One region of the Idiomarina sp. Sol25 genome, then DNA from elsewhere that is predicted to be linked to it. Evidence: predicted binding sites of a transcription regulator. Region 1 holds the regulator's gene; the other holds the start of a gene.

What was found. The regulator FliA, encoded in region 1, starts transcription of late flagellar genes. The targets are predictions, from matches to a motif close to CTAAAGNTNNNNNNNNNNNNGCCGATA.
Region 2: Q5L94_RS12330 (DUF5610 domain-containing protein) is a predicted target of FliA. The motif match lies at 13,185-13,211, and genes of this name have one in related genera.

Annotation. Positions count from the first base shown of each region.
Region 1 is NZ_JAUPEW010000008.1:48,886-65,012, forward strand. Features, by position in the region: gene Q5L94_RS11260 (DUF86 domain-containing protein) at 1-76, shown strand, start outside; gene murJ (murein biosynthesis integral membrane protein MurJ) at 142-1,704, shown strand; gene ribF (bifunctional riboflavin kinase/FAD synthetase) at 1,765-2,703, shown strand; gene ileS (isoleucine--tRNA ligase) at 2,730-5,564, shown strand; gene lspA (signal peptidase II) at 5,557-6,084, shown strand; gene fkpB (FKBP-type peptidyl-prolyl cis-trans isomerase) at 6,095-6,535, shown strand; gene ispH (4-hydroxy-3-methylbut-2-enyl diphosphate reductase) at 6,572-7,516, shown strand; gene Q5L94_RS11295 (hypothetical protein) at 7,522-7,710, opposite strand; partial or broken gene Q5L94_RS11300 (hypothetical protein) at 7,822-7,866, opposite strand; gene Q5L94_RS11305 (Type II secretion pathway-like protein) at 7,847-8,041, opposite strand; gene Q5L94_RS11310 (prepilin-type N-terminal cleavage/methylation domain-containing protein) at 8,054-8,554, opposite strand; gene Q5L94_RS11315 (prepilin-type N-terminal cleavage/methylation domain-containing protein) at 8,548-8,964, opposite strand; gene flhA (flagellar biosynthesis protein FlhA) at 9,132-11,267, shown strand; gene flhF (flagellar biosynthesis protein FlhF) at 11,298-12,632, shown strand; gene Q5L94_RS11330 (MinD/ParA family protein) at 12,689-13,561, shown strand; gene Q5L94_RS11335 (RNA polymerase sigma factor FliA) at 13,554-14,279, shown strand; gene cheY (chemotaxis response regulator CheY) at 14,317-14,700, shown strand; gene Q5L94_RS11345 (protein phosphatase CheZ) at 14,714-15,463, shown strand; gene Q5L94_RS11350 (chemotaxis protein CheA) at 15,477-16,127, shown strand, end outside.
Region 2 is NZ_JAUPEW010000011.1:1,824-17,950, reverse strand. Features, by position in the region: gene hisD (histidinol dehydrogenase) at 1-457, opposite strand, end outside; gene hisG (ATP phosphoribosyltransferase) at 460-1,353, opposite strand; gene Q5L94_RS12400 (hypothetical protein) at 1,691-1,966, shown strand; gene Q5L94_RS12395 (ATP-dependent DNA helicase) at 2,016-3,968, shown strand; gene tsaB (tRNA (adenosine(37)-N6)-threonylcarbamoyltransferase complex dimerization subunit type 1 TsaB) at 3,946-4,629, shown strand; gene Q5L94_RS12385 (hypothetical protein) at 4,696-4,995, shown strand; gene Q5L94_RS12380 (Slp family lipoprotein) at 5,008-5,586, shown strand; gene Q5L94_RS12375 (alpha/beta hydrolase) at 5,598-6,467, shown strand; gene fadD (long-chain-fatty-acid--CoA ligase FadD) at 6,556-8,226, shown strand; gene rnd (ribonuclease D) at 8,223-9,398, shown strand; gene Q5L94_RS12360 (YcgL domain-containing protein) at 9,421-9,681, shown strand; gene Q5L94_RS12355 (lytic murein transglycosylase) at 9,668-10,705, shown strand; gene Q5L94_RS12350 (YcgN family cysteine cluster protein) at 10,710-11,153, shown strand; gene dsbB (disulfide bond formation protein DsbB) at 11,172-11,717, opposite strand; gene fadR (fatty acid metabolism transcriptional regulator FadR) at 11,861-12,571, shown strand; gene Q5L94_RS12335 (hypothetical protein) at 12,797-13,141, shown strand; gene Q5L94_RS12330 (DUF5610 domain-containing protein) at 13,269-13,865, shown strand; gene Q5L94_RS12325 (zinc-dependent peptidase) at 13,919-14,686, shown strand; gene Q5L94_RS12320 (DUF748 domain-containing protein) at 14,720-16,127, opposite strand, start outside.

The DNA.
Region 1 (16,127 bases):
CTTTAAAATTGATTATGAGCTTGTTTGGCGTACCATTGAAAAAGATCTGCCACCCCTGCGTGAGCAAGTTTTATAGGCAATAAAAACCTTTGAAAAATAGAGTTATCGCTTCAGAACGCGATAGATAGTTAAGGAACAGCTGTGTCCAAAGCCCTCTTAAAATCAGGATTTATCGTCAGTGCGATGACCCTAATCTCGCGCGTGTTAGGTTTAGTGCGCGATGTGGTCATTGCCAACCTGATGGGCGCTGGCGCTGCGGCAGATGTGTTCTTTTTTGCTAATAAAATCCCCAACTTTTTACGCCGCCTTTTTGCCGAGGGCGCTTTTGCCCAGGCGTTTGTGCCGGTGCTCACTGAGTACAAGCAGGGTAAAGAACTGCCCGATCAGCAATTACTGATTGCCCGGGTATCCGGTACTTTAGGTACTATTGTTACTGTAGTGACAATCTTCGGTGTGGTGGCTTCCCCGGTTGTGGCCGCGCTTTTTGGTATGGGTTGGTTTTTAGATTGGTGGAACGACGGGCCGCAAGGGGACAAATTTGTACTGGCCAGTGACTTACTCCGCATTACTTTTCCTTACTTATGGTTTATTAGCTTTACCGCTATGGCCGGCGCCATACTCAATACGCTGGGCAAGTTTGCCGTAGCCGCTTTTACACCGGTATTTTTGAACGTGGCTATTATTGCGGCGGCTATCTGGTTGGCTCCCCAGCTTGAGCAACCGGAATATGCACTGGCCTGGGGCGTATTTTTTGGTGGGCTAATTCAGCTTTTATTTCAGTTGCCGTTTCTGAAAAAAGCGGGATTATTGGTTAAGCCGCAGTGGGGCTGGAAAGACCCCGGCGTGACCAAAATTCGCAAATTGATGTTGCCGGCTATATTTGGTGTGTCAGTCAGTCAAATTAACTTACTGTTTGATACCCTCATTGCCAGCTTTTTAATGACAGGCTCCATAAGCTGGCTTTACTACTCTGACCGCTTGTTGGAATTCCCACTTGGGTTATTTGGTATTGCCATTGCTACGGTTATTTTGCCAGCGCTCTCATCACGCCATGTGGATAAATCGACTGAAAACTTCAGTGCTACGCTGGACTGGGGGATTCGCATGGTGCTGCTGTTGGGTGTACCGGCCATGGCGGGGCTTTTTGTATTAGCAGAGCCGATGCTTATGGTGTTGTTCATGCACGGCGCCTTCAGCCCGGACGATGCGCGTATGGCGTCCTACAGTCTTATGGCTTACTCCACCGGTTTGCTAAGTTTTATGATGGTGAAGGTGCTGGCAACCGGCTTTTACTCGCGGCAGGACACTAAGCGACCGGTGAAGTACGGCATTATTGCGATGGCAGCCAATATGGTATTTAACATTGCTTTGGCTATTCCTTTTAGTTACGTCGGCCTGGCACTGGCAACGGCGGCTTCGGCTGCTATCAACGCAGGCTTATTAGGCGTTACGTTATGGCGAGAAGGGGTTCTGAAAAAACAACCCGGAACCGGACGTTTTATTCTGCAGGTACTGTTTGCCACTACGGCGATGATAGCCGGTGTGCTCTGGTTAAGTCCGGATATTGCTACCTGGCGAACCAGTTCTTTAGTTGAGCGCCCCAGGCTTTTGGCTCAGGTGATTGGATTCGGCGCCGCCATTTATATTGGCGTGTTGGTTATTACTGGCATGAGACCGAGACATTTCCGTGCGCGCGAGTACTGATTATCGCCTCGGTATCAGTTATAATCGCGTTTTTCCGGAAAATAGTAAGATTGTGCGGGCATGGAACTGATTCGCGGTACTCATAACTTAAGAGCTGAGCATCACGGCTGTGTGTTGACCATCGGTAACTTTGATGGTGTTCACCTGGGCCATCAGGCGGTATTGAGCCAGGTCCGTGAACAAGCGCTGCAGTTGGGCGTCCCCTCCGCTGTGATGACCTTTGAGCCGCAGCCGCAAGAGCTTTTCCAGCCTGAAAAAGCGCCCGCGCGTTTAACCAACTGGCGCGAGAAATATCTCGCCCTCCAGGCACAAAATGTCGACCGGCATATTGTTATTGAATTTAATAAAAAGTTTGCCAGCCAGCCAGCGCGAGAGTTTATTGAACAGACTCTGGTTGGCAAGCTGGGCGTTAAGTTTCTGGTGGTAGGCGATGATTTCCGCTTTGGTTATAAACGAGAAGGTGACTTCGAGTTGTTGCAAAAAGCCGGTAAAGAACTGGGATTTGAGGTGGTCGATACTCGCAGCTATCGTCAACAGCAACAACGAGTCAGCAGCACCGCTATACGTCAGGCGCTGGAAGATGGCGACTTTGAACAGGCCGAACAAATGCTCGGGCGGCCTTATCAAATATGCGGAAAAGTCGTACACGGCCGTAAAAATGGCCGGACTATTGGTTTTCCTACCGCGAACGTGCCGTTAAAACGTTTAAAAAGCCCGTTACATGGGGTGTTTGCAGTAACAGCTCAGTTTGGTAAAGACGAAGAAATACATTCCGGCGTTGCCAACCTGGGAACCCGGCCGACATTAAATGGCGACGAAGTACAGCTGGAGGTGCATTTGTTTGAGTTTTCAGGCAATCTGTACGGTCAGCAGATGACGGTCACACCGGTGGCCAAATTGCGTAATGAGCAACGCTTTGCGTCGTTGCAGCACTTACAAGAACAAATTGAAAAAGATGCCGCCCGCGCACGTGAAGCATTAGCGTGCCGGAGTCAGTAACTATGCGGAAATGGAAACAGTGACCCATGAGTGATTACAAACACACCTTAAACTTGCCACAAACAGCATTTCCAATGCGCGGCAACCTGGCTCAGCGCGAGCCAAAAATGCTGGAGCAGTGGTATGAAACTGACCTGTACGGTCAAATTCGTAAAGCCAAAGCGGGCAAGCCTAAATTTATTCTGCACGATGGCCCTCCGTACGCGAACGGGCAAATTCACATTGGTCACGCCGTAAATAAAATTTTAAAAGACGTTATTGTTAAGGCGAAAACCTTAAGCGACTTCGACGCGCCTTACGTACCGGGCTGGGATTGTCATGGTCTGCCAATTGAACTGCAAGTTGAGAAAAAGCACGGCAAGCCGGGTAAAAAATTGAATCTGGCTGAGTTCCGCGAAAAGTGTCGTGAATACGCAATGACCCAAATTGACCAGCAACGTACGGACTTTAAACGTCTGGGGGTGTTGGGCGACTGGGACAATCCTTATCTGACCATGAACTTTAAGCAGGAAGCCGACAGTGTTCGAGCTTTGGCAAAAATTATTGATAACGGTCACATGCATCAAGGTTTCAAGCCGGTTCACTGGTGTACAGACTGTGGCTCAGCGCTGGCGGAAGCGGAAGTTGAATATCAGGACAAAAACTCCCCGGCCATTGACGTGCGTATGCCGGTTGCGGCTACAGCTGAAACGGTTGACCGATTCAGCACGCCAGAAGGGCATGTCGGTGAGGGCGATGTCAGCATGGTTATCTGGACCACGACCCCGTGGACCATTCCTGCCAACCGCGCTGTGACTTTGGCCGAAGGGCTCGAGTACACTTTAGTGCAAATTGAGGCCAGCGATGATCAGCCTGCCGAGCGTGTGATTCTTGCGGACGATTTGGTTAATGACTGCATGGAGCGCTGGAACATTACCCACTACCACAAGCTGGGTTTCTGCAAAGGTAAAGACTTAGAAGGTCTGCAGCTACAGCATCCGTTGTTTGAATTGCAGGTGCCGGTAATACTGGGCGACCACGTAACCACTGAAAGTGGTACCGGTTGTGTGCATACAGCGCCAGGCCATGGTGTCGATGACTTCCTGGTCGGTCAACGTTACGGTATTGAGGTTTATAACCCAGTTGGCGATAACGGTGTGTACAAAGATGATACGCCACTGTTTGCCGGACAGCATGTGTTTAAAGCAAACGAGCCTATTGTCGACAAGCTGCGCGAAATGGGCAACTTGATGCATGCCGAAAGTTACCGTCATTCGTACCCGCATTGCTGGCGCCATAAAACGCCAATTATTTTCCGTGCGACGCCGCAGTGGTTTATCAGCATGGACAAGAAGGGTTTGCGTGCAGGTGCTTTAGAGCAAATTAAGAAGGTGGGCTGGTTCCCTGAGTGGGGGCAAAGCCGCATTGAATCTATGGTAGAAGGGCGCCCTGACTGGTGTATTTCTCGTCAGCGTACCTGGGGTAACCCCATTGCCATTTTCGTGAATCGCGAAACTGATGAGCTTCACCCGAACACGCTGGAGCTGATGGAAAAAGTGGCTCAGTTAATTGAAAAAGACGGTGTTCAGGCGTGGTTTGACTTAGAGCCTGAAACTTTACTAGGCGATGAAGCTGATAAATACCGTAAAGTGACCGACACCTTAGACGTCTGGTTTGACTCCGGTGTAACGCACCATTGCGTATTGCGTGAGTTTGATGGTTTGCGCTGGCCTGCCGATTTGTATCTGGAAGGGTCAGATCAGCACCGCGGCTGGTTCCAGAGCTCTCTGGTTACCGGTGTTGCAATGTATGAGGAAGCGCCATACCACCAGGTATTAACGCACGGTTTTACTGTGGATGCACAGGGCCGCAAGATGTCTAAGTCTATCGGGAACGTAGTGGCTCCGCAGGACGTGATGAATAAGTTGGGTGGCGATATTCTGCGCTTATGGGTTGCATCAGCAGATTATTCCGGCGAAATGACGGTTTCTGATGAAATCCTTAAACGCTCTGCAGATGCGTATCGTCGCATTCGTAATACGTCGCGCTTTTTATTAGCGAACTTAACCGGTTTTGACCCTAAAACCGACTTGGTTGCCAAAGAAAATATGGTTGAACTGGATCGCTGGATTGTCGGCCGTGCGGCTGACTTACAACAAGAGCTGCTGGAAGCCTACAATAACTACCAGTTCCACAGTGTGGTGCAGAAGCTCATGCACTTCTGTTCTATTGAATTGGGCAGCTTCTACCTGGATATTATTAAAGACCGCCAGTACACCGCAAAATCGGAGGGGTTAGCGCGGCGTTCATGTCAGACGGCGCTGTATCATATTGCCGAAGCATTAGTGCGCTGGATGGCACCAATTTGCAGCTTTACCGCTCAGGAAATTTGGGACTTGTTGCCAAACGAACGCAGCCAGTATGTCTTTACTGAAAGCTGGTATCAGGGTTTTGGTGAATTTTCCGGTGTTAAAGACGATGAAAACGAGTTTTGGATGCAGTTACTGGAAATTCGTGATGTCGTTAACCAGGCGCTGGAACAGTCACGCCGAGATGATGTTATCGGTGGTTCGTTACAGGCAGAAGTCACATTGTACGCTGACGATAAACTGGCGACAGCCTTGAATCGTTTAGGCGAAGAGTTGCGCTTTGCACTGCTGACATCGGAAGCGCAAGTGGCTTCTATTAATGATGCCCCGGCCAACGCGGTAAAAGCTGAGAAATTAGCTTTGGCCGTTAGCGTAGTTAAATCAGAATATAAGAAGTGTGAGCGTTGCTGGCACCATCGCAAAGAGGTTGGCACACTAGAAAGCCATGCCGATTTATGCCAGCGTTGTGTGACTAATATTGAAGGTGAAGGTGAGGAGCGTCGTTTTGCCTGATTTTGCTGACCAGACTAACCGCGCAACCGGGCTACGCTTTTTGTGGCTGACATTGTTGCTGGTAGTTATTGATCAAATTACGAAGATTTGGGTCGCGGGTGAGTTTGAGCTTTATGAAAGCCGAGTTGTTATTGAAGGCTTGTTTAACTTCACCTATGTACATAACTATGGTGCCGCATTTAGTTTTTTAAGTGACGGCGGCGGTTGGCAGCGTTGGTTCTTTACCGCCATTGCTATCGCTATCAGCGTGGTGCTGCTCATTTGGATGCGCCGCAACCCGGTGGGTTTATGGCGCCAGAATTTAGCCTTTTCTCTGATTATGGCCGGGGCTATTGGTAACGTAGCTGACCGGTTAATGTATGGTTATGTCATCGACTTTTTTGATGTTCATTATCAGGGGTGGCACTGGCCGGCCTTTAACGTAGCCGACATGGCTATTACTATTGGTGCCGCACTCATGTTATTGGAAGCTTTTTTTGATAACCGTCGGGACAAAGCCGAGAACGGTCAAGGGCAGTAAGGAGTTTTATTTGAGTCGTTTACCTATAGAGCACGGACGGGAAGTGGTGATGCACTTCACTATTAAGTTGTCCGATGATTCAGTTGCAGACAGCACCAAAATGTCAGGTAAGCCCGCAAAGTTTCGGATGGGTGATGGCAACTTGACCGAAAACTTTGAAGCGTGCCTTGTGGGGTTGCGCGAAGGGGCGGAACGCAAGTTCACGTTAGAGCCTAAAGACGCCTTTGGTGAACCCAACCCGGACAACTATTATTATGTTGATTCGGCAAAGTTTAGCGACGAAACCAAACCGGAAGTTGGCGCTATTCTGGCTTTTACTCAACCGGATGGTACTGATTTACCGGGAATTGTTCGTAAAATTGAAGGTCCAACAGTGACCATCGACTTTAATCACCCGTTGGCCGGACAAACAGTGATTTTTGAAGTGGAAATTATCAGCGTTGAGCCGTGAGTGGTTACTGAATCAGGCTGAACGCAGGAGGAAATGATGCAAATTTTGTTGGCGAACCCACGTGGTTTTTGTGCCGGAGTTGATCGCGCTATTACCATTGTTGAGCGGGCTTTAGAAATCTTTGAGCCGCCAATTTACGTGCGTCACGAAGTGGTTCACAACAAATACGTTGTCAGTAAATTGCGCGAGGCCGGTGCGGTCTTTGTAGAAGAACTGCACGAAGTGCCGGATGACCAGATTGTTATTTTTAGTGCTCATGGCGTTTCTCAGGCGGTAAGGCAAGAAGCGAAAGATCGCGGCCTTCGTGTGTTTGATGCCACTTGTCCATTGGTGACCAAGGTTCATATGGAAGTGACACGAGCCAGTCGCAAAGGGCACGAATGTGTACTCATTGGTCATGCCGGACATCCGGAAGTTGAAGGCACCATGGGTCAGTATAAGAACACCGATGGTGGTATCTACTTAGTTGAATCGCCTGAAGACGTGAATAAGCTTGAAGTTAAAGACTTGAAGAACCTTCATTATATGAGTCAGACAACCTTATCGGTTGATGACACGGCCGATGTTATTGAAGCCTTACGTCAGAAGTTTCCTGATATTAATGGTCCTCGTAAAGATGATATCTGCTACGCCACCCAAAACCGGCAGGACGCAGTTCGTGAGTTAGCCAGTGATGCCGATGTCATGTTGGTGGTTGGAGCGCGTAACAGTTCAAATTCAAACCGCTTACGAGAGCTTTCCGAGAAAATGGGAACTCCGGCATACCTAATTGATGACGCCAGCTGTATTGATAAAGCCTGGTTAGAGGGGCACGACAAGGTTGCAGTAACTGCTGGCGCTTCTGCACCGGAAGTGTTGGTTAAAGAAGTGATTGCTAAGCTGCAGGAATGGGGCGGCAAAACCGCAGTTGAACTCAGTGGCCGCGAAGAGAATATTACCTTTTCAATTCCACCGGAGCTAAGACCGCACCCGGTGAGCTAGACGGTTTATCGGGAAAGCCAGAATGTTTGGATCAGTTCGTTATCTTTTCCCCAGGACACTGTGACTTTGCTGGTAGCGTTAAACTGGTCAATAGAAGTGAGTTCTGCTGTTAAATGAAGTTGCCCGGCTTTCCTCGATAGTTCTGGGTTATTACCTTTAGCCCACGCTTGTTGAGCCTCACTTAAATAAGTCATCAAAACCTCCACCGCCTTTGCTTTTGTATGGGCATGATCAATCGCCGATAGCCCAACTTGTAAAAGCTGCAGACTGCTCACGGACCAGAGCGCCACCAGGGCAGCTCCGGCCAAAACTTCAACCAGAGAAAAGCCCTTATTCTTGTGCCTGTTCATAAGCCCCGCGCTCTGCTTCTAAGTCTTTCTGAAGTTGCTGAGAAAGCTGTTGCCACTGATGATGTTGCTGAGCTTCTATCATTTGCGCGTAGAAGAGCAGTGCAGCTAAACTGGCTGAGCTTAAACTTATAAGTGTTACTAAGGTGAGTATCAGAGCGAATCCTTTCGCGTTCATAGTAAGCTCCATTTAGTTAACCAGAGGAGTGATTGTTCGTTTGAAAACATGTGTCTGTGCATTGCTGGTAACGGTAAAAGCTATAAAGAGTTTTGATAACCCACTACCGGATTCCGGATAGTAAGAGTCAGCAGTAAATTGCGTGACTTTGAATTGAGACTTATCGGTAAGGGACTGCCAACCATACCCGGCGCAGTCGAGAGTCATTGAGTTATGCTGTAGTTGTTCATTCCTGACTCGAAAGCCAACCGAGCCTCCGTTTTGCTGAGGAAACAAATAGCAACTGCCCTGAGGGTTCGAAATTTGCGTTGCGGCTGTATTTTTTAAGGTTTCAAAAAACTGATTTGCAACTGACTGAGCACTTAAGAGTAAATTGACCTGCATTAGCTTGCGGTGTTGCACTCCTGTTTGCCATTGCATTTGTTGCTGCGCCGCCAGAGCAACTATCGCGCCAATAGCCGAGGCTATAAGAACTTCTACCAAGCTACTGCCGCGCTCAGAAGTCATTAACATGAGGGGATTCCCGGAAGTGAATTACCCTCACTTAGGCATAGTCGAATACGACCGATACTGCTGATGATGACTTTTACCTGTCTGCTTTTGCCTATTAGCCTGATATGCCCCGGTGTCGCGGCAGCTGACTCTCCATAAAAAGTGAGCGACGCGGAAGAACTGTAAGTGTATCCGGTTTGAATACCTGAGGCTTCTGAGTCATTGCTGAATGTGACTAAGTCGACTTCAATAGATTCCTTATTTGCTATGGACTTGGCTTTTACCAACTGCAAATAAGACAGCCAGCGGCCAGCTTCTTTTTGAAGCAATAAAGACTCTGTCTGCTGAGTAAATATTGGCAGGGCCGAAGCGCCAAGCACCGCACTAACAGCCAATGCTACGACCAATTCCATAAGAGAGTAACCGCGCATAAACACACATTATTTTGAAAAAGAGCAACGAGTATAGAAGCTGCTTAAGCTTTGTCTGTAAGCCCCAACTGAAACGAATGTAAGATAACCTCCGAATAAAATGAAAGCTGGCTCGATTCTTGAATAAAACATCCCAGGTTCAACTTTTTGACGCAACAGGAAGACGTATGGCGAGCGGTGCCGAAAAGTTAGTAAATTTAAGAAATTTCACGCAAAACAATGCGCACCTTATCAAAGGTTTTGGAACGCCGTTGGCCATTATGGCTATTCTGGCGATGATTGTTTTGCCAATTCCGGCTGTGGTGCTGGATGTTCTCTTTTCATTTTCAATTACTTTGTCACTGGTGGTTATGCTGGTGGCTGTTTATACCCAACGTCCGCTGGATTTCGCCGCCTTTCCTACCGTATTGCTTATTGCTACGGTACTACGCTTAAGCCTCAACGTTGCCTCTACGCGTATTGTTTTATTAGAAGGACATAACGGGCCCGGTGCTGCAGGTTCTGTTATTGAAGCCTTTGGTAGCGTGGTCATAGGGGGTAACTACACTGTTGGTCTGGTGGTGTTCGCCATTCTGGTTATTATTAACTTTGTGGTTATTACTAAGGGTGCCGGTCGTATTTCAGAAGTAACCGCTCGCTTCACCCTTGACGCCATGCCTGGTAAACAAATGGCGATTGACGCTGACCTTAACGCGGGACTAATCAACCAGGAAGAAGCCAAAGCACGACGCAGCGATGTAACCCGTGAGGCCGATTTCTACGGCTCTATGGACGGTGCCAGTAAGTTCGTAAAAGGCGATGCTATAGCCGGTATTTTAATCCTCTTTATCAACATTATCGGCGGGCTGCTCATTGGTATGATCCAATACGGACTCACATTCAATGAGGCTGTTGAGGTTTATACGCTATTAACCATTGGCGACGGCCTGGTTGCGCAAATTCCATCATTGTTACTGTCAGTTGCGACTGCCATTATCATTACTCGTGAAAATAACAGCCAGGACATGGGCGATGCGGTTGTTCTGCAATTGCTCGATAACCCAAAGGTTTTGGTCATTACCAGCGCGGTATTGTTTGCTATGGGCGTTATTCCCGGTATGCCGCACTTTGCCTTTTTAAGCATGTCGGGCGTGTTAGCCGGCGCAGCTTACTTTAAACTTAAAAAAACCAAGACTGAAGAAGGCGAGCTGGTTGAAAAAGAACAGGAACAGCAAGTTCAGCAGGCGCAACAAAAAGAGCTCAGCTGGGACGACGTTCGCCATGTAGACACTATTGGTCTGGAAGTTGGCTATCGCCTAATTCCATTGGTGGATAAGCAGCAGGGCGGTGAATTGCTTTCACGCATTAAAGGTGTACGTAAGAAGCAGTCTCAGGAATTTGGTTTTCTCGTGCCAGCTGTTCATATCAGAGACAACCTCGATTTAGGCCCCAACAGTTACCGCATTACCCTTATGGGCGTAACCATGGGTGAAGCTGAAATTCGTCATGACTGGGAGATGGCGATTAACCCGGGGCAGGTATTCGGTGAGCTGGAGGGTGAGAAGACAAAAGACCCGGCCTTTGGGCTGGATGCGGTCTGGATCCGGCCAGAACAGCGCGAACATGCACAAACACTGGGTTACACCGTGGTTGACGCGGCAACCGTAGTCGCTACGCACTTAAGTCAGATTGTAACCAATCATGCATCTCAGTTGCTGGGTCACGAAGAAGCCCAAGAATTGCTGGATCGTCTCGGTCGCACACATCCTAAGTTGATCGAGGGGTTAATTCCGGATTTATTATCGCTGGGTAACTTTGTCAAAGTACTGCAGAACTTATTGGATGAAGGTATCGCTATTCGGGATATGCGTACCATCGTGCAAACTTTAGTTGAGTACGCCGGTCGCAGTCAGGATCCTGAAGTACTGACAGCTGCAGTCAGAATTTCACTGCGTCGCTTAATTGTTCAGGACATTGCTGAGGGAGCCGCAGAATTGCCTGTCATAACTTTGGCGCCAGAGTTGGAACAGATGTTGCATCAGTCATTGCAAATGGCTGGTAATGACGGAAATCAGCAAGGCGCCGGAATCGAACCGGGTTTGGCCGAACGCCTGCAACAATCATTACGCGAAGTGCACCAGCAGCAGGAAATGAATGGTGAACCTTCAGTACTGCTGACTTCGGGGCTTCTACGGTCAACCATGGCGCGTTTTGCGCGTCACGCTACCGATGGTATGCGCGTGTTGTCCTATCAGGAAGTACCGGATGATAAACAAATTCGCATTGTCAGCTCAATTGGTGGACAACAAAACGGTGGTGAATAAACCACCACACAAGAGTAACGGGAGTCGCTTGTGAAGATTAAACGCTTTTTTGCCGAAGATATGCGTCGTGGTTTACAACAGGTTAAAGAAACTTTAGGTCCGGATGCGATTATCCTGTCCAATAAGAAAGTAAACGGTGGTATTGAGCTGGTTGCAGCCATTGACCCCGATGCCCAGCAGGCACAGCCAATGGCTGAGCAAGCACCGAATGAGCCTGCCGCGTCAAAAACGCCAGAAGTGCCGGCCGAATCTTTGCAAGAATTATTGCAACGTCAGGCTCAGGCTGAACAGCCCGCACAACGCAACGCTGCGCAAGCGGTTACTGAACCGTCACAACGGCCAGAACCGGAAGCCGAACCACAAGCCTTCGCTGATACTCAGTTAAGCGACGATATTTTTCCTGAGCAAGTAAATGCACCAGCAGCGGACGACTCCCAGGCCATTGCTGAGCTGCGCTCTCAGGTCAACGGTATTCGCCAATTGCTGGAACACCAGTTGAGCGGCTTGATGAAGCAAGAAATGGATCGTGAAGAGCCAACCCGCTCTATGCTGATGAATCGGTTAATGGATATGGGCTTGAGCGAACGAGTTGCGGATCAGATTGCGTGTTTTATTCCCGAAGGCGGATCAGATGATGAGGTCTGGGAACAGACGCTGCATTTATTGGAAGGACAGCTGAATACCACCTCTGACGATATTTTGACACGCGGTGGTGCGGTGGCTTTAGTTGGCCCCACGGGTGTTGGTAAAACCACGACGATTGCAAAATTGGCGGCTCGTTATGCGCAACGCCATGGTGCCGATAAAGTGGCTTTAATTACCACCGACACTTTTCGTATTGGTGCCAGTGAACAATTACAAACCTATGGCCGTATAATAGGATGTCCGGTCAAAGTGGCAAAAAATGCACAGGAACTGGCAGATGCATTACTTGCGCTACGTCAAAAAAGTCTCATTTTGATTGATACGGCAGGCATGGGTCAGCGCGATAAGCGTTTGAACGAACAGTTAAGTCAGTTAATTCAGAATTCACGGCTTCGTATTCGCCCGTATCTGGTGTTGTCGGCAACATCACAAAGCCAGGTGCTGATGGATGCTGTTAAGCAATTTAAAGCGCTGCCTTTGTCTGGTTGTATTTTTACTAAGCTGGACGAATGCTTAAGTTTAGGTGAGAGTATCAGTGTAGCAATAGAACATGGCTTACCAGTTGGCTACTTAACAAATGGTCAACAAGTACCTGAAGACATTCGGGTAGCAGATGCCAACTTTATGGTTGCCGAGGCTGAGCGCCTGCTTGATAAAAGCATTTGTTCCTCAGTGTCAGACGTGCCAAAATCGTACTGGAATGAGGCGTTTTCTCGCTGAATGAGCCAATATAATATAAAGCTGTTATCAATTTAGTCAGAAAAGAGATACGCCCGATGGATCAAGCAAGCGGTCTGCGAAGAATGAAACAATCGAAAATAAAAGTTATTGCGGTAACTGGTGGTAAAGGCGGCGTTGGGAAAACTAACGTGTCGTTGAATATGGCTATCGCAATGGCTAAGCAGGGCAAACGAGTACTAGTGTTGGATGCTGACTTAGGTTTGGCTAACGTCGATGTTATGTTGGGCCTGCGGGTTGAGCGCAACCTTTCTCATGTGCTGAGTGGGCAGTGCGAGTTAGAAGATATTCTGATTGAAGGCCCGGCAGGAATCAAAATTGTTCCGGCGACATCGGGCACGCGCTCTATGGTCGACTTGAGTGAGTCGGAGCATGCCGGCTTAATAAGAGCTTTCAGTCAGCTTCAGGGAAGCTATGATGTATTAATTGTTGATACCGCAGCGGGTATTGGTAATACCGTTGTCAGCTTTGCCAGGGCGTCGCAGGATGTTTTACTCGTGGTTTGTGACGAACCGACATCAATTACCGATGCATACGCACTGATAAAAGTGTTAAGCCGCGAGCAAGGCCTGTTTAAGTTCAAGGTGGTTGCTAATATGGTAAGAAATCTGCGCGACGGACAAGTATTGTTCAATAAATTAACGAAAGTAACCGACCGGTTTTTAGATGTCGCTTTAGAACTTTCAGCAATTATACCTTTTGATGATAATTTGCGCTTGGCTGTTAGAAAACAACAACCTATGGTTTTAGCTTACCCAAGATCACCGGCCTCTTTGGCGATAAAAGCGTTGGCTAAGAAAGCCATTGACTGGCCTGTTCCGGCTCAAGCCGGCGGGCATTTAGAATTTTTTCTTGAACAATTGATAACTTCTGCCGATAACGAGAGTAAGCGGGATGTTGCCAATGAATAAAGCTGCCGTTTATGCTGCCACTGCTGACAACCGGAATGCTATTATTGAGCAGCATACCGGGCTGGTTAAGCGTATTGCACACCACATGATGGCGAGACTTCCAGCCAGTGTGCAAGTGGATGACTTGATCCAGGCGGGCATGATTGGCTTATTAGAAGCTGCGCGTAACTTTGACAACAGTAAGGGTGCCAGTTTCGAAACCTTTGCCGGCATTCGCATTCGTGGTGCGATGCTGGATGAAATTCGCCGTGGTGACTGGGCTCCGCGCTCGGTTCATCGTAATCATCGGCGTGTATTGGAAGCCATTCGGCAGGTTGAAAATGAAACCGGACGCGATGCAAAAGATACGGAAGTGGCCGCAAAGCTGAATATGGGTATGGATGAATACCACAATATTTTGCGGGATGTCAGCACGGGACGAATTGTTGGTATTGAAGATCTTGGTGTATCAGAAGATGCTATCATGCCAGAGCAGGTAACGGGTTCAGCCTATGAGCCACAAAAAGATGTTGAGAACGCGGCGTTTCATAAAGCGTTGGTCTCCACAATCTCTTCGTTACCAGAACGTGAAGCTTTGGTGCTTTCGTTGTATTATGACGAAGAATTGAATTTAAAAGAGATAGGTGAAGTGCTGAGCGTGAGTGAATCACGAGTCAGTCAAATTCACAGTCAGGCAATGTTGCGACTGAAGTCGCGAATGCAAAATTGGGTTGAATAAACTTTGGTTGTAATCGAGAGCCTCAGTGGAGGGTGCTTTGGATAAAAACATGAAAATTCTCGTTGTGGACGACTTTTCTACAATGAGACGAATCATTAAGAACTTACTTCGTGATCTTGGCTTTACTAATATACAGGAAGCAGATGACGGTAATACCGCATTGCCTATGTTGCAGAACGGTGATTTCGACTTTGTTGTAACCGACTGGAATATGCCCGGTATGCAGGGAATCGACTTGCTGCGTGAAATTCGCAAGGACGATAACCTTGCGCATTTACCGGTGTTAATGGTAACGGCGGAAGCCAAACGAGAGCAGATCATTATGGCAGCTCAAGCTGGAGTAAACGGTTACATTGTAAAACCATTTACAGCCGTAACGTTGAAAGAAAAGCTCGACAAGATTTTCGAACGAATCAGCTAAAGGGCGAACGACTATGTCTGATAACGCCCATGATATTTCTCTGGATCAAGCCAAGGAACTCGTAGCCTTGCTTGAAGACGGGAAACAACAGCAGGCTAACCAATTACTGGAAGATGTTTACAACCGTCGTAATGACAAGTTGTTCACCTCTGTAGGCCAGTTGACACGAGACCTCCACGAAGCGCTCCAGGATTTTCAGGTTGACCCTCGCATTGTGCAAATGACGCAGGATGATCTTCCGGATGCGCAAAACCGCCTGCTGTATGTCATTGAAAAAACGGAAGACGCCGCGAACCGCACTATGGATGCGGTAGAGGCCTGTCTGCCACTTGCAGACGATATGCATAACCGTGTCGAGAAAGTGATGCCGGCCTGGAATCGGTTAATGAGCAACGATATTCAGTTAAATGAATTCAAGTCTTTATGTCATGAGGTCGATGACGTACTTAAGCGCTGTGGCGAAAACATGCCTCAAGTGCACGGGTTAATGACTGAAGTGCTTATGGCGCAAGATTTTCAGGATATTACCGGGCAAGTTATTCGCCGGGTTATTCAATTGGTCGAAGACGTTGAAAAGAACCTGATTGAGTTACTGAAGATATTTGGTAAAGAAGAAGAACGTCGTAACGCGGAAAAAGCAGGGGCTGCGCCTAAGAATGATGCTGCCCATGCAGAAGGCCCAATTATCGATGCTGATCAACGCGATGACGTGGTTGGCGGACAAGACGAAGTGGACGATTTGTTGTCCAGTTTAGGTTTCTAGGAGCATCAGTCGCATGAGCTTTGATATGGACGAAGACATTCTGCAGGATTTTTTGATCGAGGCTGGAGAGATCCTCGAACAACTGTCTGAGCAGCTAGTTGAACTGGAAAATGATCCGCAAAATAAAGACCTGTTGAACGCTATTTTCCGTGGCTTTCATACGGTTAAAGGTGGTGCAGGGTTCCTGTCGTTAGGGGCTTTAGTCGATACCTGTCATGGTGCGGAAAACGTATTCGATACCCTGCGTAATGGCCAACGTACGGTCAACTCCGACCTGATGGATGTGATTCTTCAGTCTTTGGATACTATCAACACTCAGTTCGCGCAGGTGCGCGCCAAAGAAGAACCTGAAGCTGCTTCACCAGAGCTACTGGAATTATTGCATAAGTTAAGTGAACCAGAATCTGAGGACGAAGCGCCTATAGAGGTTCCAAAAGATGAACCTGCCGCAGAAACAGCCCCGGAGCCAGAACCCGTAGAAGAGGAAAATAGCAGCGAGAGTATTGACGAAATCCAGGATGATGAGTTTGAAGCTTTGCTAGACGAGTTGCACGGTGAAGGCAAAGGTCCCGGAAAAGAAGATAAGCCAGCGGCTTCTAAACCTGAGGTAAATGAAGACAGTGATGAAATTTCAGACGATGAATTTGAGTCATTGCTGGACGAA
Region 2 (16,127 bases), on a different contig from region 1:
TTTGCGCGGGTACACCCAGCATTAGGGCAGTAGAAGGCAGGGTGGCGCTGCCACCGGGAATATACAAACCAACCGAGTCTAAAGGTGCATAACGCAGTTCACATTGCACTCCAGGCGCGGTTTCAATGCTTAAATTCTGCGGGCACTGCGCTTCGTGAAAGCGGTAAATGGTCTGGTACGCGGTATCTATAGCGCGCTTTACTTTGTCATCTAAACTCGCAATGGCGGCTTCTACCTGTTCATCGCTCATTCGCAGTGAGGTCGCATCCGGGTTATCGAACTGGCGGGTATAATTCAGTACCGCGCGCTCACCGTTATCACGTACGTCACTCAGAATAACTGCAACTTTCTCTCGCAGCGACTCTGCCTGAGCCTGTCCGGGGCGCGCTAAACGATGAGCTTGCTCCGCTGACGACAGGCTTTGCCATTGTTCAATGGGTATCCGTAATTCACTCATGATCACCCCATCATTTTTTCAATAGGCAATACAAGTATCGAACTGCAGCCCATAGATTTAAGGTCTTCCATGGTTTCCCAGAATAGCTTCTCGGTGCTGACCATGTGCACGGCAACTTGCTCGTCTGTGTGGCTTAGCGGCAGAATGGTCGGTGTTTCCGCGCCGGGTAATAGCTCAACCACTTGCTCTAATTTGTTCTTTGGCGCGTGCAGCATAATGTATTTACTTTCCCGCGCCATTTGCACGCCGTCTATACGGGGCAGCAACTGATCTATCATGGCCTGCTTTTCTTCCGACAGGCTGTCAGCACGTTGTATTAACTGTGCCTGAGAACGGAATATCACGTCTTTTTCGACTAACCCATTTGCTTCCAGCGTAGCACCGGTGGAAACTAAGTCACATATCGCTTCGGCAAGGCCCGCACGGGGAGCAACTTCCACAGAACCGGTCAGCATAACCGTACGCGCATTCACGCCGTTGTCTTTCAGGTAACGCTTAAGCAACTGCGGGTAGGTGGTGGCAACTCTTAAGCCGTCTAAGTCTTGCAATGACTGGTATTGGCTTTCTCTTGGCACCGCCAGCGACAACCGGCACTGACCAAACTCAAGTCCGCGTAATGGCTGATACGCCGCGACGGAATCGGTTGCAATCCGTTCTAACCGGGCTTCTTCCAGCACGTTTTCGCCAACCAGACCTAAATCAACTACGCCGTCCATAACCAGACCCGGAATGTCATCATCACGTACGCGCAGTAAATCGATAGGATGACTCGTGCTGTGCGCAATTAAACGTGCTTCGTTAACACTAAATTTAACGCCGCAGGCATTCAGCAATGCCATAGATTCCTTACTCAGTCGTCCTGATTTCTGTATCGCAATGGTTAAACGGTCAGTCATAACAGCTCCTAAAATGAAAAACCCCCGAAGGTATATGCCTTTCGGGGGTTGTATAGTCAATCGAAAGGCTAGCGTTTATACGGCTAGCCCAAACATTAAGTTCACGGCTAGGCCATACAGTTCCAATGATGATGATGGTGGCTGTGAACAAAACGCATAATTAACACTCCAATAAAAATAGTTTTACTTCGTAAAGTTGTATAGCACTATAACAGCTGAGAAATGTAATGCAAGAGTAAACTTATTGGTTATTTAGTCGATATAGGCTTATTATTTAATCGGTGGTTGTATAGTCAAATAACAGAATTCATTCTCTGCGAGGCGAAAGACAACAACAATGGCTAACTTTGATGCAATGGTTCCGCTTATCCCCAAAGACACCCGTGTGCCTGTGGATTTCGCCCGTGAGCAGATGAAAATAAACCAGGTTGAAAAGATCCAGGAGCTTCGTGCAACTAGCGAAGAAGAAAATTCGACCATTAACGAAGATAAACAACGCGGAGACAATCAGCATCATCAACCACAACAGCAAGCGTCTCCACAAACCGAACCTGAAGAGGCTGCTGACGATGATGAAGCTCCGGTTTCAGGCCATATAGACACCTACGCCTGAGCAAACATCTATGTCATAATACGTGCCTATTTCTTCGGTGGTATAGGTTATGGCGACGGTTTTATCAGTATTTAAGCCAACAGGCGAGCTCGCACAAGCAATTACAAACTTTCAGCCTCGAGCCGCTCAGCAGCAAATGGCAGAAGCGATTGCCGCTACCGTAAAGAAAAAAGGTGAGCTGGTCGTTGAAGCCGAAACCGGCACCGGCAAAACTTTTGCGTATTTGGCTCCTGTACTACTGGGCAAAGGCAAAGCTATTGTTTCTACCGGTACCAAAAACCTGCAGGAACAGTTGTTCCACCGGGACTTACCCACTTTAAGAAAAGTGCTGGCGCCGGAAAAAGTTGTCGCTTTATTAAAAGGCCGTTCAAATTATTTGTGTCTGCACCGCATGGAACAGGCAACCCAACAGGCCGGACAGTTCAGTAAAGACATTCAAAACCAGCTTATTACGGTGAAGCGCTGGGCGACATCCACGCGCAGTGGCGATGTTGGCGAGTTGAACGCCTTAGCGGAAGACGCCTCGGTATTACCGCAAGTGACCAGTACGCAGGACAACTGCCTGGGGCGGGACTGTCCGGTGTACGAAGACTGCCACTTAGTGAAAGCGCGCAAAGAAGCCATGGAAGCCGATATTGTGGTGGTGAACCATCATCTGTTCTTTGCCGATATGGCGCTAAAAGACACCGGTTTTGGTGAGCTTATTCCGAGTGTCGACACCGTGGTTTTCGACGAAGCTCATCAAATTCCGGACATTGCCAGCCAGTACTTTGGCGAAACGGTTTCCAGTCGGCAACTGACAGAAATGTGCGAGGAACTGCAGCGTTTATGTATGACCGAGCTGAAGGACTTGTCGCAGGCCAGCGCAATGGCACGTACGCTATTGCAAGCTTTGAAAGACTGGCGATTATTATTTCCGCGGGATCCTATGCGCGGCAATTGGAGAGACTGGCGCAAAAAGCCCGACGTTGCCGAGGTTGCTGAACGGGTGCAGGAGCGGTTAACTCTGCTGACCGACGTGATGAAAACCGCTATAGGCCGTAATAAAGATTTTGATAATTTACATGAACGCGCTGAACAGCATCTCACTATTTGGCGCCAGTTAATGGACGTAGACCGCACCGGCTACAGTTTTTGGTTTGAAACCACGCCTCGGCACGTCAGTTTGCATCAAACACCGCTAAGCGTCGCCAAGACTTTCGGTGGCTATATCAAGCGCAATAAAATGAGCTGGGTATTTACCTCGGCTACTTTGGCGGTTAACGGTAAGTTTGACTACTTTACCAAGCGTTTAGGCATAGATGACGCCGATACCTTGTTGCTGGAAAGCCCGTTTGATTTTGCTAAGCAGGCCAAGCTGTGTTTACCGCGTTATTTGCCCGAGGCGAACGATCCGAACCGACATCAGATGCTGACCGAAATTGCCGAGCAGTGCGTTAAGGTGAACCGCGGCGGGACTTTTTTGCTTTTTACCAGCCACCGTATGCTGCAGCAAATGGCGGCAATATTACGCGACCGGCTGGATCGCGACATTCTGGTGCAGGGCGAGTCCGGCAAAACAGAGCTGCTGGAGACCTTCACCAAAAAAGGTAATGCCGTGCTGTTGGGTACTTCGTCTTTTTGGGAAGGGGTAGATGTGCGGGGTGAAGCCTTGCGCTGCGTTATTATCGACAAACTGCCGTTTGCCTCGCCGGATGATCCTTTGCTGAATGCACGTGTTGAAGATGCCCGTTTGCGTGGTGTCGATGCCTTCAGCACGATACAATTACCGCAGGCAATAATTGCGTTAAAACAGGGCGCAGGACGGTTAATTCGCGATAAAGATGACTCCGGTGTGTTAATTGTTTGCGACAGTCGTTTAGTAACGCGCCAATACGGTAAGCAGTTTTTATCCAGCTTGCCGGCTATGTCACGAACCCGGGATTTAAATGAAGCGCTGAGTTTTTTAGCGCAGGTTGCAGAGAAAGATGAAACCAATAATGACGAACTTATTAGCAGTTGATACGTCGACTGAAAATTGCTCAGTGGCTATTCGCTGGCAGGACAGCTTCTTTAGCGAAGCAATAGAAAGCCCGCGGGAACATTCGCAGCGCTTACTGCCTTTTGTTGAGCAAATGCTGCAGCAGGCTAAGACCGAATTAAATCAGCTGGACGGGCTGGTCGTTGGCGTTGGCCCCGGCAGTTTTACCGGCGTACGGATTGGTGTATCTATGGCGCAGGGCCTGGCTTTTAGTGCCGAGTTACCAGTGTTTCCGGTCAGTAGCTTGCAGGCATTAGCGCAGCAAGCCATTCGTAAACACAATGCAGAAGCGGTTGTTGCCTGTATAGATGCGCGCATGGGTGAAATTTATTACGCCTTGTACCGTAATAATAATGGTCTTGCCGAACAAATAACGGAGCCTGCCGTTGCTGAACCCTCTGCAAGTTTATTTGCAGGACATAATGTTCAGGGCTTCCATACTGCGGGAACTGGCTGGGACAACTACGCCGGTACGCTGGACCCTAAGCAGGAATTAAAGCACAGCATGGATTGCCGGTTACCGCTGGCGGAAGACATGCTGACAATAGCAACTAAAGGTTGTGTTTCTGCGGTCGATGCAGAGAACTTAGAACCTTTGTATGTTCGTAATGAAGTGACCTGGAAAAAATTGCCGGGTCGATAACTTGTAGAATGGCACTGAACTCGCCATAATAAAATCAGTCTTACTAACAGATGAGTCATCGTTGACGTGCGAATAAATCCGCAAGCGGTTCAGCCGCTAAACAGCCAGCAGCAAGGGCCACAAAGGCCTGCGCCGGATGATCAGCAACGCCAGGAGCAGAACCCGGCGAAAGTTGCTGATACCCGGCAGGTAGTGCCTGATGTCCGGCAAAGTCAGCGGCGCGCAGAACGGTGGGAATCACTTAATACGTTTTACGATGAGCCACCACAACGTTCTCAAAAAGCACTTAATGCTTATCAAAACATAGCGTTAAGCGAGAAAAGAGAGCAAATTACGTCAATGTTTGGTGTTGATGTTTACGCCTGAGTGAGGTCTGTTATGAAAACGATATTTGCAGTGTTAACGACACTGGTACTGGTTGGTTGCTCTTCAGTTCCTGATGAGCTTGCCAGTGATAATGAAGAAGCGTTGGTGAGTTATAAGGTTGCCAAACATCAGGGTAATGAGGTGGCAGGTGAGCCAGCCCGTTGGGGTGGTGTTATAGCCGATGTCCGCAACGCCGAAGATCATACCGTACTTGAAGTTGTCAGTTTCCCACTGAAACGTTGGGGGCGTCCTGAGGTTAGCGATAACAGCGACGGGCGTTTCTTAGCTGTAATTAATGACTTTGTTGACCCCGATGTCTATCAGCAGGGCCGGGCAATTAGTTTTGTCGGTACTATTGGTCAAACCCAGCAGGGCAAAATTGACGAATACGTTTATACCTACCCGGTTATTGAAGCAACGGGGTATCACTTGTGGAAGGTTGAGAAACAGAAAAGTCATGTAGAAGTTGACTATTCACCACTGTGGTTCCGTCATAACTTCTATTCACCTTATTATCCTTACCGTTATCCGGTTCCGGTACGTGTTCGTGTGCAGGACAACTCGGGTACTCCGGCTAAAAACCGCAACTAATTCGTTCTTTAATGGATTATCGAGAGGCTTTAGAGCAGGCTACCCCGGTCAGTTATCAACTGGACTGGGGTACGCTTCGCGGGCTGTGCTGGGGCGATCCTAACGACATAAGAGTTGTTGCAACTCATGGTTGGTTAGACAACAGCCACAGCTTCTTACCTATAGCCCGCTACTGGTCACCTGACAAAGGTGGCCTTTTAGCGCTTGACTGGCCTGGTCATGGGCACAGTGATCACCGTCCGATGGGAAACTATTATCATTTTATCGACTATGCTTATGATTTATGGCAGCTGATTCAGCAGCAGGGCTGGCAGAATTTAACCTTGCTGGGCCATTCTATGGGCGGGTTTGTCAGCAATGTGGTTGCGGCATTATGTCCGGAGCGTATTCAGCAATTACTATTAGTTGAAGCCTTTGGGTTACTGGTGTCTGACGGAACGAATGCGCAGGAGCAATTGAAACAGGGCTTTTTAAGTCGCAAAAAACTGCAAACACCGCGCTGGCGAAGCTACGCAGACTTCGACTCGGCGGTAGAGGCCAGAGCCGCCCAGGCTGACTTTTCAGCCAATTTAGTCCGGTTAATTGTTGAGCGTGGCTGCGAGCGCGACGAATATGGCCGCTGGCACTGGCGAGCCGATGCCAGAGTAAAGACAACATCGGCCTACAGGTTACCGAGCTCGGCGGTGGATGACATATTTGAGAAATTAACCATGCCGGTGACCGTTGTGCGTGGAAGCCGCGGTTACGATCAGTTAGATAGCGCGTTTAAGCGATGGCAGGATAAAGTTTCTGGCTTAAGTTGTAAGACATTGGAAGGTGGACATCATGTACATATGGAACAACCTGAAAAAATAGCTGAACTGCTTAAATCGTACGTTTAGCAGCTGGTAACGACTAGGATTCACTGGTCGGATATGCGATGATTGCGCCACTGAAAATAACTATAAATAGTGAGAGGCGGAGCCTTTTATGGATAAAATTTGGTTGGAAAACTACCCAGCGGGAGTACCGGAAACAATTGATCCGGATCACTTTGCGTCGCTGGTTGACATACTTGAACAGTCCATTGAAAAGTACGGCGAGAAAACGGCTTTCGTGAACATGGACTCAGAAATGAGTTTTAAAGAACTGGGTCAGAAAACTCGCGACTTTGCCGCTTACTTGCACAGTACTGGTCTGAAAAAAGGCGACGCTGTTGCGGTTATGATGCCAAATTTACTGCAATATCCTGTGGCCTTGTTCGGCATTTTGCGAGCAGGCATGACTGTGGTTAACGTCAACCCACTTTATACTCCGCGCGAGTTAAAGCACCAGCTGGTAGATTCCCAGGCAAAGGCTCTGGTTATTCTGGAAAACTTTGCTCAAACTTATGAAAAAATAAAAGAAGAAGCTCCACTCGATTTAGTCATTACCACGCAAATTGGCGATCAGTTACCTTTGCTTAAGCGCTGCTTAGTGAACTTTGTGGTTAAGTATATCAAGCGTATGGTGCCTTCTCATAAGCTAAAAGGCACGGTGAGTTTTAACCAGGCACTGGCAAAAGGTACCGCGGCGGATTATAAACGTCCTGAAGTGAGCGGCGATGATATTGCTTTTTTACAGTACACCGGCGGCACAACGGGTGTGGCCAAAGGCGCTATGCTGTCGCACCGTAATATGGTTGCTAACCTGGAGCAAGTCTCCTCGGTTATTACTCCCATAATGAACGACGGCGAAGAAACCATTATTACCGCCTTGCCGCTGTATCATATCTTTGCGTTAACCGCGAACTGCCTTACCTTTATTAAGCATGGCGGCAAGAACGTTTTAATTACCAACCCGCGCGATATGCCTAATTTTGTGAAAGAGCTGAATAAGTACCCTTTCTCAATGCTTTCAGGTGTTAATACGTTATTTAATGGTCTACTAAATACCAAAGGTTTCAAAGACGTTAACTTCTCTAATTTAAAAATTGCCCTGGGTGGCGGTATGGCGGTTCAGCGGGCAGTGGCCGAAGAGTGGGAGCGGGTAACCAAGTCTCGTTTGCTGGAGGGGTACGGTTTAACCGAGTGCTCTCCTGTGGTTACTGTTAATCCATATGACATTGAGCATTATACGGGCAGTATTGGTTTACCTGTGCCAAGTACCGATATGCGCATTGTTGATCCTGAAACTCGCGAAGAAGTCGCTTTAGGTGAACCCGGCGAGCTGGAAGTGAAGGGCCCACAGGTTATGGTGGGCTACCTGAACCGTCCTGACGCGACAGCAGAATCAATTAAAGATGGTTGGTTTGCAACGGGTGATATGGCCACTGCTGATGAGCGTGGTTACTTCAAAATTGTGGACCGTAAAAAAGACATGATTTTGGTTTCGGGCTTTAATGTTTATCCAAACGAAATTGAGGACGTGTTAGCTGAGCATCCTAAGATTCTTGAGTCGGCAGCTATAGGTGTGCCACACGAGTCGTCTGGCGAGGCTGTAAAAGTCTTTATTGTTGCGAAAGACAAGTCACTGACCGAACGTGAAGTTATCGATTTCTCCCGCGAAAATTTGACTGGTTACAAAGTGCCTAAACTGGTTGAGTTTCGTGACGAATTGCCTAAATCGAACGTCGGCAAAATAATTCGCCGTGAATTACGCGAAGAAGAGGACGACGCTTGACTCTACCGTTAGAATTACCCGAGTCGGTACGACAATACCGGCTCGTTACCACCACTCACGATCTCCAGGATCTCTGCCAGCAAGCGAAACAATGCGGTTGGTTTACCATCGACACAGAGTTTGTGCGCGAACGCACTTACTACGCTCAGCTAGGCTTATTACAAATTCATGCAAATGGGATTACGGCTGTTATTGATCCGCTGGCGGATATTGATTTAGAGCCTTTATGGCAATTAATTTCCGGCGATGAAGTCGAAACGGTATTGCATGCCGGTGGCGAAGATATTGAGTTGTTTTTCCAGCAAAGCAACGGTCGCCAACCCAAACAAATTTTTGATAGCCAGATAGCCGCCGGTTTTTGTGGTTTGGGTGATTCAATGGGTTACGCTCGCTTGGTCGACGCGTTGTTTGACGGAGTTGAGCTGGACAAGAGCTTGTCACGCACCAACTGGCTGAAACGCCCGTTAAGTGACGAACAATTGGACTATGCCGCTGCCGATGCCAGTTATCTGGCGATAATGTACCCGTACCTTAAAGCTCTGTGTGAAGAGAAAGGGGTGCTGGATATTGTGTACGAAGAGTCACAAATTCAGGTGCGTAAACGCACACAAAGCTGGCCGGATGATCTGCTCTATTTGGGCGTAGGCAATGCCTGGCAGCTGAACCCGAGGCAACTGGCGGCGCTGAAAATTCTGACGCCCTGGCGTTTACACAAAGCGCGTGAGCGCGACATTCCGCTGGGCTTTATTGCCAAAGACGGGGTATTGCTTGAGCTAGCCCGAAGAATGCCAAAAAGCGATGACGAGCTAAGCCGAATTCCCGATTTAGCGCCTATGTCACGTAAGTATTCAGGGCGGGACATTATTCGCTGTATTCAGCAGGCTAAACAAGTGCCTGAAACGGAACTGCCGAAAACTCTTGAACGCCTGGACGATATGGACGGTTATAAACCAACCTTTAAGGCTATAAAAAAAGCGGTTACCGAACTTGCCGAAAGCCTGCAGGTTCCGGCGTCGTTAGTGGCTTCGCGTAAGCAAATTAACGACATGATTAACTTTCACTGGCAGTATTCAACGCAACAACAGCAACGTTTGCCGCAACCAGACTTACTGGTGGGTTGGCGCAAGCAGGCAATTGGGGCAGAATTACAGGCTATTGTTAGTCGGGCCTGAGCCCATATTCAGGAGAACAGCCATGCTGTGTGATGTTTATCGCAGCTCGAAGAAAACGGATACCTATTTGTACCTGCCTCACGGCGACGAATTTACCGAAGTGCCTGACGTTTTGCGCGAGCAGTTTGGTCGCGCAGAAAAAGTTCTGACATTAAACTTGGCGGGCCGTGAACAGTTGGCTCGTTTAACGGTCGAAAAGTTACAGGAACATTTGCATAACGACGGCTACTACTTGCAGTTGCCGCCGAAACGAGAGGAACTTCAATTCAATGTTAACAAATAAAATAAAAGTGGCAGGGCTGGCTTTTTGTCTGGCCTCTTCATTTGCGTTCAGCGCGCCGGCTTCCGCGTATCAGGAAGCTGAGGATAAAGCAAAAAAAGAGTCCAGCGAAGAGGTTAATCAACAGTTTGCCACCTACGTTGAAGCTCTGAAAGCAGAAGCCATTGAAAGCGGCTATAAGCAGGACACTCTGGATAAAGCGTTTGCCAAAGTGAAGTATTACGAGCGGGCAGTCGAGCTGGATAAAAACCAGCCGGAATTTAAGCTAACTCTGGATACCTATCTGCCACGTGCTGTGCCGGAATGGAAAGCGGCAAAAGCGCTGGAAAAATACAACGAGCACAAAGAACTGCTTGAGAGAGTTGGTAAAGAGTACGGCGTACAGCCGCGCTTTATTGTGGCGTTGTGGGGCATTGAAACCAACTTTGGCTCGTTCACCGGTGGCTTTGATGTGGTTTCTGCATTAACCACGCTGGCTTTTGATGGGCGTCGTGAAGCATTTTTCAAGAAACAGCTTTGGGAAGCCTTAACCATTATTGAAGACGGCCACATTGAACCGGAGCAAATGAAAGGATCATGGGCTGGCGCTATGGGTCAGACTCAGTTTATGCCCAGCTCTTTCATGAGTTACGCCGTGGACTACGACAACGACGGCAAAAAAGACATTTGGGGCAGCTACCCCGACGTATTTGCGTCAGCCGCTAACTATCTAAGCTCAGTTGGCTGGAAAGACGACGTAACCTGGGGACGTCAGGTACAACTGCCTGAAGGTTTTGATGAGTCATTAGCGGGGCTGGACACCAAGAAAAAATTAGCCGAGTGGGCCGACTTAGGTGTTACGCGTTTTGACGGCTCTGAGTTGCCATCGCGTGCCGATATCGACGCCTCAATAGTGATTCCTGACGACAAAGAGGGCCGAGTTTACCTAGCTTATGCTAACTACGACGCCCTAATGCGCTGGAACCGTTCACACTACTTTGTGGCTGCCGTGGGCTATTTGTCCGACCGCATTCGTTTTCCAAGGTAATGCCTTGTCGGTATTAATGAAATGGTATGAGCAGCCGCTGCATACACTCAGTCATGCACAGTGGGAAGCCCTGTGCGACGGCTGTGGGCAGTGCTGCTTAAACCAATTGCAGGACGAAGAAGACCACCTTTATTCCACCAATGTTGCCTGTCGGTTATTAGACACCGACACCGCATGTTGCAGCGACTACGCTCACCGAAGCCAGCGCGTACCCGAATGCGTTACCTTAACTCCTGACAATCTCGACGAGGTTTACTTTATGCCCGCCAGTTGCGCGTATCGGCTACGGGCAGAAGGGCAGCCTTTGCCTGAATGGCATCCGTTAAGGCATGAGGGCAGCAAAGAGCCAATGGAAAAAGCCGGCTATCATGTAGCCGGCCATTGCGTAAGTGAAGCGAAGTTTAAGGGCGACCTGGAAGACAGAATAGTAACCTGGCCCTTGTCTTAGCGCTGGTATTAAAACGGATTATTTGTGGTAAAGCACCAGCCCGTCTTTTTTCGTGAACGACGAAATAATGTGGCAAATGGTGACAATAATGGCGATGAGCAATAAGCCCGCAAAAATCACCGTCATCCAGCCCGGCATACCTAATCCCAGCCATTGCCAGTCAATGTCACCGCATAGTCCTGGTGCCGCAAAAAGACCAGGCATCCATTCGTGCAGTGGTGCCCAGCTGGGGAAATTAGGTGCACTTTCACACACCGCAAAGAACGCGTTTTTCGAGGTTTGGAGATCCCAATGGTCGTAGGCAATTAATAAGCCCTGATAACTACTGTAAAGCCAGCCAATTAAAGCCGCCCAGCGCGTTAACCAAAGCCCGGAGCCAAACAGGCCGACAATAGCAGACAAGCCAATACCGACAACCGCCATACGTTGATAAACACACTTTACGCAGGGCTCTAAGTTAAGAACCATCTGGAAGTAAAGTGCGGCGCCCAACAGGCCTGAACATCCTAAAAATAACAGTAACCAGGCAAAAGGTTTGTTAGGCCACTGACCCACAGACAGCATGATGATTTTCCTTAAGAAACTGTAAAAACGTAGAAACCATACCCAAATAGCGTGGTGTTGTCGATATAAAGCCAGAAGTTATCTTGTCCGACCTCACACAAGGCTGCTAGAATCCTTTTATTAGTTAGTTCACAGGCGGGAATATGATAATAAAAGCTAAAAGTCCGGCGGGTTTTGCCGAGGAGTACATCGTAAAATCTATCTGGAACGGGCATTTTGCACCCGGCACTATTCTACCCGCTGAACGAGAACTGTCTGAACTCATTGGCGTAACGCGAACCACCCTGCGTGAAGTGCTGCAGCGTCTGGCGCGCGACGGCTGGCTGACCATTCAGCACGGCAAGCCCACCAAAGTGAACAACTTTTGGGAAACCTCCGGCCTGAATATTCTGGAAACCCTGGCGCGCCTCGACGAAGACGGTATGCCGGAGCTAGTCGACCAGCTGTTGTCTGCGCGCACCAACATTAGCGCTATTTATATTCGCGCCGCCATTCGCCATAACCCCAAGCGAGTTCTGGAGCTACTGGAACCCACCAGCGAGCTGGAAGACAACAAAAAGACCTTTGCCGAGTTCGACTACCAGTTGAACCACGACTTAGCCATGGCCTCGGGCAACCCCATTTATGTGCTGGTACTGAACGGCTTTAAAGGCCTGTACTCGCGTATTGGGCAGTATTACTTTTCGTCGTCTGAAGCCCGTCAGCTGGCCCGCGACTACTATGAAAACCTAATTGCCGTAACCCGCGAAGGCGACTACAACGAATCCGTGAACCTGGTTCGCCGTTACGGTTACGAGTCCGCTGAAATTTGGCATAGCCTGCGTGGTGATATGCCGGATGATTTGGTGGGTTGATTAAGCTGGTTTTCCGGCTTTTCTGATAAAAACTGATTTTGTTAATTAATGCCTGATAACTCTTTTTGAGTTGTCAGGCTTTTTTGTTGCTTTTAATTTTTAACCCATTTAGTGTCAGTTGCATACGTAATATTCCTACGAAATAGTAATGGAAATCGAAGTAACAAGACCAAAGCAATTTGCAGATATGGCTGGTGAAGGCAACAAAAAGAAAAGGAGTATCGAATGGAGTATTTTTACTTACTAAGCTTATTAGGGCCGCTTTCATTAGTTGTTGTTCTCTTTATGCTTCGCTCATCGCGTTTAAATAATCCAAAACATGTTTTGCAAGAAACGGGAGACTCTGTACGGATTCTTCATACTCCTTTGGCCAGGATCGTGCCTTCGCTTGGGAAACTCATTAACAAACACAATGTAGCTCGTATTCAGAAAGCTGACAGAATTGTGACTGTTTTTAATCAAGGCTCAAATGCAATTGATATCACTCTGTCGAAAAAACATACCGATATGGTGTTTAACCGGGCTGGCTCGTTATTTCCAATTGCTGAGAAAGTGGTTATCAATAGCTAGTATTGGGCATACTCGGGCTGTTCAATGCTGTTGTTGAAAAAGATTAAACTTTAACCAGTATCTGCCGTTAACAAGTTACGGGCTATACTAAAACCAAGCTATAGCCGGACTTTTCAGGAGCAATATTATGTCAATTACTACAGGTAATAGCACCTCTGTAACGGGCTCTGGTAAGCAGAACAGCACTGCAAAAACTGATGATAACGGCAACAGTATGAAAGAGATGGCAGCGCAGTCTAAACAGGCAAACAATGCTGGCATTTTACGCGCTCATGAGCGGGTATCGCTGAACAGTAATAATGACTCGCTCAGCTTACTGTACAAAACGGCGCTGGAAGGTATTAACGCCGAGCTGGAACCGGTAATGGGCAAAAACGCCACGCAGAAAATTTACGATTCCGGTGTTGATACTTCTCCCGAGGCCACGGCAGATCGCATTGTTTCTTTTGCGACCAATTTTTATGGCCGCTACAAAGAAATGAACCCGGGCGAATCGGAAGAAGACACTCTGAATAATTTCATGGAAGCTATTACTGGCGGTATTGAAAAAGGCTTTGATGACGCCAAAAATATTCTTACAGGCTTACAAGCGTATGAAGGCGAAGTCGAAAGTGGTGTCGACAAAACCTACGATTTAGTCATGAAAGGCCTGGACAATTTCCGCGAGAAAATACTGGAACAGGCGGCTAAGTCAGAAGAGTCTGATAACAGCGCTGAGGACTAACTGCAATGCTTCTATAGCGCATGACAGGGAATGAAGTATGGCTTTACTAAAACATGTTTAAGCGATTACGCAATTGGTTTGAGAACAGACGCATTAGAAAAATGGGGTTCACAGAAAGTGAGTGGGAGTCAGCGGTAGCAGACTGGCCGGTAATGGCGCGTTATCAAGGGGCGGAGCGCGATGCTCTGCGAGATATGAGCTTCCGTTTTCTGGTTCGTAAAAACTTTGCGTCAGGCGGAGATTTTCAGTTCACCGATGCGATGTGCCTAAAAATAGCGACCATGGCCTGCGTACCTGTTCTGCATCTTGGGTTAGATTGGTACGATCATTTATATAGCATTATTCTTTACGAAGGGGACTTTGTTCCTAATCGTCCGTATCGTAGCGACGACGGCGTTGTTCACCCTCAAAGCCCTGGGTTAAGCGGTGAAGCATGGCTGCGCGGTCCGTTAATTCTCTCCTGGCAGTCGGTATGTCAAACAGGGCCTCATGCTCGTCATGGAAAAGCCAGTAATGTTGTTATTCATGAGTTTGCCCACAAACTCGATATGTTGCGCGATGGTGCCAACGGCGCGCCGCCTATGCATCCGGATATGAAGCCCGGCGAATGGCACGATATTTTTTCGGCTGCCTGGGAAAGGCTGCAGAGCGATTCTATCCATCATAGGCCGTTACCGCTTGATGGCTATTCGTTAACCAGCCCTGCTGAATTTTTCGCGGTATGCAGCGAAACCTTTTTTGAAGACCCACAGAACATGAAAGAGCACATGCCCGAGGTTTACCGGTTGTTATGTCAGTTCTACCGACAGCGTCCTTGCTGACGAATATTGTTGTGCTCCAACAGCGCGTGCGGCTTAATCCGTTGTAACAGCTAGTTCCATGGCAATCCGTTCGCCTTCTACTGAATCGACCTCCTGGGGCTTTTTAATACGCACCCGGTCAGCAGATATACCGCTATCCGAATGGTTGACCAAAGCGTCGCGTACAGCCTCTGCACGTGCATTTGCAATGGCTTTGAGCTCATCATTTGTAATCGACTGCGCGGCTATAACCTTTTCAGCTAAGTGGTTGCGATAGGCCAGCGCGTCGAATGTCGCTTCATCGGATGACTCACTTGGTTTTTCAGTGAAACGATCTTTTACGGCTTTGAGTTCTGTGTCCGGATAATGAGAGGAAAATATTGCCTCCATAGCGTCCTGACTCGACTCGCTTGTCAGGCTTGGTTCCTCTACCTCGCTTCCTTCTTCCGCCAGACGTTGCCGTAAAACTTTCGCTGCTTTATCTTCTTTCAGAGCCGGAGCATCGAAAGCCCGGTTGAATGGACCGGCGAGCTCGAGGGCCAGAGCCGGACGCTCGTTGAGAGCCTCGCGAAGCTTAGCGATGCGTTCGCGCTGGGGAGGGAGTAAGTGGGTGCGGCCCTCCAGAAATTCGACTTTACCCATCTCTTCTGAGTCCGCGCCCACTAGGTTAGCCAAAAAGCTGAAAGGTGCGGTAACGACAGACTTAATAGCGTCTCCAATGGCCTGTTGGATAACTTTGCCAAAGTCGAACTGCGGGTTGCCAACATCTCCACTCACCGGAAGATTTAGGTCAATGACACCGTCGCTGTCCTGCAGCAATGCAATGGCGAGGTCCAGCGGTAGATCCATCGCGTCGCTGGATTCCATTTTTTCACCCAGTTTCAGGTCATGTAGCACCAGGTTATTTTGGCCATCGAGCTTCGTCTTATTAACGGTGTAGTCGAGATCAATATCCATCGTGCCGGCTGCTATTTTTCGGCCGGCAAAGTTCACGGTGTAAGGAGAGTACTCCGGGATCTGAAGATTACGGAATCTGACATTAATACTCGTCTGGCGCGTTGGATGCCAGGCGTGAACGGTGCCGTTTACCTGTGCCAGGCCATATTCTGCGACCTCGCCTTCCAGCTCCACCCGTGCCGGCTCAGACGAATTTGAACTCAAAGTAGACACTTCTCCGCTTAGCGTATGAATACTTGTAGAGAAGGGCAGCGGCAGAGAGTTATCAGCAAACTGAATGTCTCCGTCAGACAGTTCAACACCTTCTATAGTGATACCGAACGGTTTGGTTTCCTTGCTTTTACTCGTATTGTCTTTTGTGTCTGCCTGCGCATCAACGACAAGCTGTCCGAAGTTAGTGGTTTTGTCCTGGTTAATGACCACCCGGCCGGATAAACCTTTAACGACAATAGGCGCTGTTTCAATCTCTTTGTTTGCTATGTTCAAATCAAACTGTTCGGTTTTA